DNA from 3 places in the Dyadobacter sp. BHUBP1 genome. Region 1 is predicted to be linked to each of the others. Evidence: riboswitches for the same ligand, from Rfam matches in the RefSeq annotation. Region 1 holds a riboswitch; each other region holds the start of a gene.
The links. Region 1 has a riboswitch for cobalamin ahead of ACQ4MZ_RS07315 (TonB-dependent receptor plug domain-containing protein). Riboswitches for the same ligand answer to the same signal wherever they lie in the genome.

Region 1 (3,257 bases):
TCGAGCTTTACGGCGTAATATTTCTTGTTGATATATTCGGTAACGGCTTTGTCTTTGAACGTTTCGCGATCCATCACTTTGCACCATCCGCACCAGTCGGTGTAGACGTCGATCAGGATCTTGCGGGGCTCCTTCTGAATTTTGGCATATGCCTCTTCGATGGTCAGCCACTGAATACCTTCGGCGGCTGCACGCCTTTTACCCGTATCGGCTTTGAAACCGGCAAGGAATACCAGCATTACGGGAAATATTATCAGTATTGACAGGAGTCGTTTCATAGTAATTTTTTAGATTTCTTGCTCTTAGACAAATCTCTTTCACAAATCATGGCACGGACTGCGCGTCAGGTGCCAAAGCATAATAACATGGAAGCCAGCAAAGTCATCCCAATTTTACGCATTTTTGACGAAACCAAAGCACGGGAATTTTACATCGGCTGGCTCGGCTTCCAGGTCGACTGGGAACACCGGTTTTCCGACGATGCACCGCTCTACATGCAAGTTTCGCGCGGAGACCTGACGCTCCACCTCTCCGAACACCATGGCGATTGCACACCGGGCGCCAAAGTCTTCATCGAATGCACTGGCGTGCGTGATTTCCACAAGGAACTCAATGAAAAGCAATACAAATACAATCGCCCGGGACTCGAACAGGAGCCATGGAATGCCATTTCGGTAACGGTAGTCGATCCCTTCATGAACCGGCTTGCATTCAATGAGCGGCTTTAAGCATTCTTAGTTTTTGCCAGAGACACCAGAATGCCTCCTGTAATGATTAGCAACATGCCCGTCAGCATAGAAAGCGTCGGAATCGCCTCTCCCATCAGAAAGCCGATCAGCACCGAAAAAAGAATATTGGAATAACCCACCACAGCGACGCGCCCGGCTTTATCGTAAGTAAATGATTGCGTAAGCATTTTTTGTCCCAAAAGCGCCGTAAACCCTAATGCGAGAAAACCCAGCCATTGCCAGGTATTCTCCGGCCATCTGAATGTACCTATCAGAAAATCCAAATGCTCCATAGGATAATACGTACCGACCAGCATCGACAAAATAGGCATTACAATCCCGCTGAGCATAAATGAAAGGATGATCGCGCGCGTGTCGTACACGACACCAAGCTGGCGGATGGACAAGTAAGAAATGGCCGTCAACAGTGCATTGCCCAAACCTAATGCATTATCCCGCAGCGACGACGAAAGATCGGGCCGGAACACGAACAGAATACCGGTAAAACCAACGAATATAGCCATCCATTCCTTGCCATTCAGTGTTTCTCCGATGAGCAGCCAGGAGAAAAGCGCCAGAAAAATTGGGTAAGTATATTGGTAGGTAGAAGCCCGGCCGAGTCCAAGCGTCTGGATTGCATAAAATAGCATGTACAGCGACAATGTTCCTACTACACCTCTGAAAATAAGCAGTCCCAACTTTCCGCCCTCCTGCCTCAGCGGCCGTTGCCAGATGCTGCTAATGATAAAAACCACCCCAACAATGTTCCTGAAAAAAACCAGCTGTACAATATGGAACTCCCTTCCCAGCCATTTCGAGATCGCCGACGTAAGCGAGAAAAAAAATGCGGCGCCGAGCATAAGGTAAATGCCTTTCAGGGAGGATGCGGTCGGGAAATTTTCAGTAGAAGCGGCCAAAAGCAATCAGAATTTGCTGCAAAGATAGCGGTTATCGTACACAACGGAAAGTCGGGGGAAATACCTACCTTTGCACCCGCTTGGTGCCATAAGCTGCTTCTAGTCAGCGATTAGGCTTAATAGGGAATTCCGTTAGCACCGGAAGCTGTCCCCGCAACTGTAAGTCTGCCAACACGTGCCCGATTCTTCGTGCCACTGTCCTGCGACGGGAAGGCTCCGGGTGCGAAAGACGAGCCAGGAGACCTGCCAGAGCATTTTGATCGGACCGTTTTCGGAGGAAAAACAGAAGATCGCCGCCAATCATTGCGATTTAGAGTGTTTACCAACTTAAGACTTGTGGGATGCTGGATGTTATGGGCAAGTTTTGCGCTGACACTGCCGGTTTATGCACAAAAAGACTCCATTGCTCTCGACCCCGTCATCGTGAAGGGATTTGTCCCTCAAAAATTTATGAGCGGCCTGAAAATCCAGCGCATCGACTCCGCTTCGCTCGCGCAGGTACGCTATCAGAATATCGGTGACGTGTTATCCGCTTATACCCCGATTGCATTTAAAAATTACGGGCCGGGCCAGCTCAATACCGCCTCGTTCCGGGGCACCTCCGCCAACCATACTGCTGTCCTATGGAACGGGCTCAACATCAATGCGCCTACCCTCGGACAAACGGACTTCTCCACCATTCCCGTGGCGGGTTTCGACCAGCTTTCGGTTCAGTACGGCTCCGCGGCGAGTGTTGTGGGCTCCGATGCCGTGGGCGGAAGTATTTTGCTTGACAGCCGCGCATCGGCAACGCCGTTTCATGTGTCTGATGGCGGACAATATGATAGCTTCAATAACCATCAGAGCCGAACAGATATCCGCTATCTAGTGCCACTAAACAACCAATGGGCTTTCTCAGGGAAAACGGCACTTTACTATGGCAGGATGAACAACGATTACCCCAAACCAACCCGGAACACTTACGCACTCTTGCCTACCGAAACTTTTCAAAAAGGCATTGTACAGGACCTGTTCCTCCACGGACAAAACGACCAGGAAATTTCCGCACACATCTGGCTCACCGACAATAAACTGACGCTGACGCCCGACGATATCCAAGGTCGTGAAATGACCCAAACTACGGCCTATCGTACGATGTTCCGCTATCAGGTCCGGACGCTCACGCTACGCACCGCCTGGGTACGCGACATCATAGATTATGCCAAAGGTGACCTCTCCCACCCCGACCATTCAATAACGGATAAGTTCGCTTCGAGAATAGAAAAGGATTTTCTGCTAAATCTTGGCAACAATATCAATCCTATTCACCTTAAAACCGGGGGAGAATGGACGCATTATCGTTCACGCGTACCGGGATACGCGCTCTCGCCAGCGAGCGAGAACCGCACGGACTTCTTCCTGCTCACCCGCTGGCAACCGACAGCGCGGATTACTACTTCCATTAACCTTAGGCAGGGCCTCGTTACGGGTTTCAATCCACCGTTCACACCGTCGGTTGGTGTGGAATATAGTTTCATTCAAAAAGCGCTTTACAACCTTACCTTGAAAGGCTCCTATGGCCGCAGCTACCGGGTGCCCACTTTGAACGAACGCTACTGGAAGGACCTCGGTA
Region 2 (3,257 bases), on a different contig from region 1:
ATACACGCCGCGCATATGCGCCTCCGAAGCCATAAAAGTATCCAGGTTCAACCCCAGCCGACCGGCGGCAGCCGTATGGTGGATCGTATCGATATAGTCCGGCCCGCATTTGAACGCCTGCACACCCAGCCCTCGCTCCCGCAACGCACGCAGTAGCCCGAGGGTCAAAGTAGTCTTGCCCGAATTACTGGACGGCGCGGAGATTAGAAAACTGGATTTTGGGTTAGTCATGAGGTTACTATCTTCTGGACACCTATTTTCTTTTGAGTTAAATCCCTATCATTTTTGATTATGGGAAAAATCAAAACATTGAAAACCAACTACGCGCTTCCCGGTCAGCCGATGACCGACGAGGAGGTAAATCGTATGGTTCAAGAAACTCAATCAGCTTTCTTCTGAATATCTTCATCATCCCATCTGTCGTTTCATTCCGACTAAAACCGGCATGTAACGAACCTGCTACATGGCAGATACCTGGTCATTTACCGTATCAAGCCGGTACGTATTGAAGTCCTGAACATCATTCACAGCAGTCGCAGTCCTTCGAAAATCAAAGCAGCCTGAAAAATCAAGATTTGATGTGCGCTGACAGACAAGCAAAATAATCAGCAGAAAACAGAAAGGAACTCCCCAGGCAGCAACACGCCAGGTGAGCGTCGGACCGCAAAGCGGCGAAAACCGACGAATATCCAAACCAGACCCTGCTTCATACCGCGAAAGCACTGTCAACAAGGAAAAGGATGGGTGTTCTGGCTTAGTTCAATGATTGAAAAACTGACCGGGTCGCCGGTGCGATGATTGAATGATTGAATAGTAAATATTCAATCATTCGGTCATTCGGTCATTCAATCATTAATCCTTTACAGTTGCGCGACAGCTCGTGACTCCACCACATGGGTGGCCCCGACGATTCCCCCGGAATGCGTTGATACGCAATCCCTTTTCCTGTTGGAGAAGTATGTTAAAGAACTTTTAATGCCGTAAAGTTAGCGGTATTCGGCTATTTTTCTGGCTTATCTCCAACAAAAACACCTAGCTTTGTCTATTCATTGGTTCGCGCCCCCGGCGTGATTAAAAGGGAATCCGGTGCAAATCCGGAGCAGTACCCGCTGCTGTAAGTTCACTAAACGATGTTCTTGTAAGATGTCACTGGGATATAATTTTGAATGATTGAATTTTGAATGATTGAATAAAAAGTATTCGATCATTCAATCATTCAAAATTCAGTCATTCAATCATTACTCCTGGGAAGGCGCAAGAGCTGAACGAGCCAGAAGACCTGCCGTTGAATAATCCGGTTTTGCTTTCGGGAAGAAAGGCAAGAGGAAACGGCAGGCTGCATTGCGGCTGCGCTACTCCCTGCATTCTCCCATAAGTTATGTTTTAATTTATGCGGAAATCCAAATGATCCAGTATCTGCTTATTGACTCGCTGCTCCTGGGTGTGCAGCATTCCTTCGAACCCGACCATATGGCTGCGGTTTCGGTTCTTGCCACGGAAGAAAACAATAGTGCGGCCCCAGGAGCGGTCCGGCCGGGAGCGGCCCAGCCGGGGGTGACCCCACTGAACCCGGCCATTCGATGGAAACTCATTTGGCGATCCTCCCACTGGGCGCTGGGGCATTCACTCACACTAATTCTATTCGCCGTTCTGGTGCTTTTGCTCAAATCTACGATGTCGCTGCACATTGCCGACCAGGTTGAGCTATTAGTCGGCCCATTGATGATCTGGCTCGGCATTATGGCGATCCGCCGGAATTTCAAAACAGACGCCCCCGTACCGGCGCCAGTCGAACGCAGGGTGAGCCGCTCATTCTGGGTAGGCATGGTGCACGGTCTTGCCGGTACGGGCGGGGCGTGCGCAGTGGCACTTACACTCGCGGCCCGCGATGCCATGACCGCCGTTTGGATCATTGTACTGCAAAGTATCGGCATTATCCTCTCCATGTCAGCGTACGGCTATTTTTTCGCCTTTTCCATCGGCCGTTTTGCCGGAAAGCGCGAACGCTTTCTGATGATCGTCAACTACCTGGTCGGTGTATTTTCGATCCTGATCGGCGGTATCACTCTTTTTGAATCATTTCAATTCTAACAATGTATACCCAATTCTACCGCCCCGCCCACATTTCAGTCGGCGGCTTATTGCTCTCACTACTAGCCATTTCAACCGTAGCGCAGTCGGCAGCATCCGCCCAGGAAAGCAACGCGGATTCGACGGCTAAAAAGCTGCTCGATCCGATCGTGGTAACTGCCACCCGTTTTGAAACCAAAAAGGAAAAGATCGCTCAGAAGCTGGATATTATTTCCAAAGAGGATATTCAGATGACGCCCTCCGCCGACCTGACCGATATTGTCCGAAAAGCAGCCGCGGTGGATGTGATCCAGTACCCCAATCTGTCTTCCGGCATCGGTATCAGGGGATTTCGTCCGCAGTTTTCAGGATTAAACCAGCGGACGCTGTTGCTCATCGATGGCCGCCCGGCGGGTGCAACCAACCTTTCCCAGATCAATCTGAATGGCGTTGAACGGATTGAAGTACTGAAAGGCCCCGCGTCGTCACTGTACGGCTCGCAAGCCATGGGCGGTGTGATCAATGTTATTACCCAACGCTCCAAAGGTACCCCCGGCGGCAATGCATTCCTGGAATATGGAAGTTTCAAGACATTACAGGCCGGCCTCAACACAGGCGGCAATATTACTTCCAAACTGGATTACGATTTGTCATTCAGCTATCTGGAAAGATCCAAGGATTACAAAATCGGTGAGGATAACTGGCTCCGCAATGCATTCGGCTACAAACATGCGCAAAAGAACTACACCGACCGTCCCGTCGTTGAAACCGACGAAACAACCGGTGACGGCAACCGGCGGCCGTTCACCAAGCTGCATTATTTTTCCGGTGCGTTAAGGTTGGGTTATCAGATCAACGATCGCTGGCGGGTGGATGTGTGTGGGGAGCAATTCCAGGCGCGGGATGTAGAATCACCAGGAGAGCTGTCCTCGGGCAGTACAGAAGCCAGCACCAAGGATATTGATCGTCAGGCGCTTGATATCTCATTAACCGGGCAAGTCGGGCAACATAGCCCGAGCGTGAAAGTGTATACTTCGGAAGAGAACACCAAAAACTACACCCAGAATGTGTCGGGTAAACCGGTGGTGCCATTCCGTTCCGCACAAGGACATAATGCATGGAAAGGCATACAGGTGAAAGACGTCTGGAAGCTCGGCCGGCATTCGGTGATATGGGGCTACGATTAT
Region 3 (3,257 bases), on a different contig from region 1:
TGGGATTTTGGATTGCCGCTTCGGCGGGGCGAATGTCTATCACGGGCAGGTAGTCGACAAGCCGTTTATCGGGGAGAATGACCGGGTAATTGAACCGCAGGAAATCGCAAGAGCGGCAAGTGTCAATCAGCGGACCTGTTTGGCGATGGTGCTGATAGTTATCCTGGTCAGTTGGGCAGTCGAGATGTCTTGCCCAGTTTGATTTCGGTTACAAATTCGGGCGATACACCCGCCAGACGTGCGATTACCTCTACTGTGAACGACGTTTCTCTTAATAGATTGGTTATTAGTTCTGTTGCTTTGTTGTTCTCCCCCTCTTTTTTTGCTCTATCCAACAGAAATTCTTCGATACCCATTGTCGTCGATCGATTAGTTAAGTGACTGATGATATGGTCAAATTTAGCGATTGCTTCAACCTTTTCAAAGCGGATATAGTAGCGAAGAAAATTCATTAACTTAGAGATTTTTCTCTTTGAAAATCCTTTGCCGAGAAGATTCCTGGCAAGTGTTAATTTAATAGCAAGTATTTCGTCCTCGGTAATATGTTTGCATTTCAATGCAATCAGAGCCGTCAACACCACTACAGCAAACGGATTGTCACTTTCCCGCAACATCTGCTCGTCTTGTTCCAGGATTTTGAATGCGTTAAACCTGTACAAAATACTCGTTCCCATAAATTCCCTGTAATATTCACAAGGCCTAAACGCCGCATTGTTCTCCGTGAAAATGGCGAATGCCGTGACAGGTTTGTCATACTTATCGAGTATCCGGGAGTAATAAGTAAACATTCGGCGATTGAAATGGGGATCATGGTAGCCCTGCACCTCGATGTGCACGAGTATCCATTCGTTGTCGCCGTTTTGGCAATACACTTTTACAAGTTTGTCTACAAAGCGGGTCTGGTACGAATTATCCTCCGGCGGGAATAATTGTTCCAGCTCTTTATCGAGGTATTCGAAATCTTTGGAGAAATCGAAATAGGAAGCTGCGTTCGGGTAGAAGAAGAGCAGGAAATCTTCGAAAATATCTTCCAGGATCGATTTCCAGAGAGTGTCGTCGCGTTGCATGAAGCGTGTGTGTAAATGAAACTCTGCAATGATAACCAATAAAATATTGCTAGTTTTGCGGTCATCCAGGTACACGCGTCATGCGTGATTAAAAGGGAATCCGGTGGGAATCCGGAACAGTCTCCGCTGCTGTAAGTTCACTAACGGTCCTGGCAATTGTGCCACTGGGATTACAATGAGTGAATGTGCGAATGAGTGAATAAGTGAATGTTTGTAATTAAAAAGCATTCAGTCATTCATTCATTGACTCATTCACTCACTAACCCGGGAAGGCGCCAACGACCTGAACGAGTCAGAAGACCTGCCTGCAAACATTGTTAATATGGCTTTCGGAAGAAAGGCCGGTGACTACATGATTATCAGAAAAATACTTGCAGCCCTGCTGCTGTGCCGCTTGTTGGCTAGTTGCAGCACTTCGTCATCGCTTTACGAAAAAGGCGATTCCCATTATTCAGGCCCCGACCTGTTTCCTGAAAAAGCCAAAGTGGCCCACGCCAAAGGCTTTAAAATTACTTATCATAAATATTACAAGGTAGTCAAGATCATGAGCCCGTTCGAAAAATCGACGGACACGCTCACGTATGTGCTGGTACAACGTGGAAAGCCGCGACCGATCGGGTACAAAGACAGCCAGCTCATCGAAATTCCCGTGCGAAGCATGGTGGCAATGTCGTCACTGCACATCGGGTTGATTGGCTTTTTGGATTGTGAGGATATTCTTACAGGTATGGGTAACCTCAAATATGTCTCTTCCGCCAAAGTACTTGATCGCATTAAATTGGGCAAGGTTGTCGAAGTAGGAAAGGATCAGGGGCTCAATGAGGAACTGCTGGTAAGCATGCATCCGGACCTCATTATGGCGACAGGGAACCCCGTTTCGAAGGTTAGCCGTTACGAATCACTGCATCAGGCGGGGATACCGGTAATGGTCAATTCGGAATGGGTGGAAACGACGCCGCTGGGTAGGGCGGAGTGGGTGAAACTCCTGGCAGCGTTGATCAATAAGGAAGGGGAAGTGAATAGGAAGTTCGCTAACGTCGAGCAAGAGTACGAACGACTGGCCCGTCTGACCCAAAATCTAAAAATGCGCCCGAGCCTGATTACCGGAATGAATTCCAAAGACGCGTGGAATGTTCCAAATGGTGATAGTTACGTAAACCGCTTCTTCCAGGACGCGGGCGCCTCGTATCATTGGTCCGGAACAAAGGCAACCGGAAGCTTGCCACTCAGTTTTGAAACCGTTTATCCCATTGCATTGCAGGCCGACTTCTGGCTGAATGTAAGTATCGGAAATGTACAGACGAAGAAGGACGTCCTCGCGCGAGATATCCGTTATGCGGATTTCAAGGCATTTAAAACCAATCACATTTACAGCTATAACAAACGCATGAATGCGCAGGGGGCCAACGATTACTGGGAGTCCGGCGCGGTAAACCCGCATTTGGTACTGGCCGATCTGATCCGTATTATCCACCCGGAGCTATTACCGAATCACGAGTTGATCTATTATAAATCAATTAATTAAATGAAAATATATACCAAAAAGGGCGATAAAGGCACCACCGGGCTATTTGGCGGGAGCAGGGTGAGCAAGGACGATGTGCGCATCGAATGCATCGGGACGCTCGATGAAGCGAATTCGACGATCGGGCTTTTACGGGTAAAGCTCGGTGCCGGGCATGAATGGCAGTCCAATTTGCATAAAATCCAAAAGGACCTGATGGATATGATGTCGCACCTGGCACGGCCATCGGATGCCAAAAAGGAGAATAAAAACCCGATGCCGGTGGATGGCGCCGCTTTTTGTGAGGAGTGGATCGACGCGCTGGAAGCTGCTATGACTTCGCCTTCGGACTATTTTCTGCTGCCGGGCGGGAATGAGGTATCGGCACTTTGCCACATCGCACGTACGCAAATGCGCCGGGGAGAGCGCCGGTTGGTGTCGCTGATCAAAACCGATGAGGTGCATGAAGCGATCCCGGCCTATATCAACCGCCTTTCGGACCTGTTTTTCACGCTCGCTCGTGCCGAGATGGACAAAGCAGGGGTGGCGGAAGAAAAATGGCAACTGTTTCTATACAAGCGTTTCAAAAACGCTGAACCGTCATGATCATCTATGTGACCGGCGGCGTCCGGAGTGGCAAAAGCAGGTTTGCGATGGATCTCGCTTTGCAAAAAAGTGCTAATCCG

Region 2: it holds a riboswitch for cobalamin, as region 1 does, so the genes downstream of both, ACQ4MZ_RS23115 (hypothetical protein) here and ACQ4MZ_RS07315 (TonB-dependent receptor plug domain-containing protein) in region 1, are expected to answer to the same signal.
Region 3: it holds a riboswitch for cobalamin, as region 1 does, so the genes downstream of both, ACQ4MZ_RS23075 (ABC transporter substrate-binding protein) here and ACQ4MZ_RS07315 (TonB-dependent receptor plug domain-containing protein) in region 1, are expected to answer to the same signal.

The regions. Positions count from the first base shown of each region.
Region 1 covers NZ_JBOBIH010000002.1:133,063-136,319, reverse strand. The annotation lists gene ACQ4MZ_RS07330 (thioredoxin family protein) at 1-278, opposite strand, end outside; gene ACQ4MZ_RS07325 (glyoxalase superfamily protein) at 327-728, shown strand; gene ACQ4MZ_RS07320 (DMT family transporter) at 725-1,645, opposite strand; cobalamin riboswitch at 1,710-1,910, shown strand; gene ACQ4MZ_RS07315 (TonB-dependent receptor plug domain-containing protein) at 1,961-3,257, shown strand, end outside.
Region 2 covers NZ_JBOBIH010000006.1:230,502-233,758, forward strand. The annotation lists gene ACQ4MZ_RS23110 (cobyrinate a,c-diamide synthase) at 1-231, opposite strand, end outside; cobalamin riboswitch at 1,034-1,301, shown strand; gene ACQ4MZ_RS23115 (hypothetical protein) at 1,405-2,091, shown strand; gene ACQ4MZ_RS23120 (TonB-dependent receptor plug domain-containing protein) at 2,094-3,257, shown strand, end outside.
Region 3 covers NZ_JBOBIH010000006.1:216,710-219,966, reverse strand. The annotation lists gene cbiB (adenosylcobinamide-phosphate synthase CbiB) at 1-202, shown strand, start outside; gene ACQ4MZ_RS23080 (hypothetical protein) at 168-1,067, opposite strand; cobalamin riboswitch at 1,118-1,390, shown strand; gene ACQ4MZ_RS23075 (ABC transporter substrate-binding protein) at 1,390-2,592, shown strand; gene ACQ4MZ_RS23070 (cob(I)yrinic acid a,c-diamide adenosyltransferase) at 2,593-3,177, shown strand; gene ACQ4MZ_RS23065 (bifunctional adenosylcobinamide kinase/adenosylcobinamide-phosphate guanylyltransferase) at 3,174-3,257, shown strand, end outside.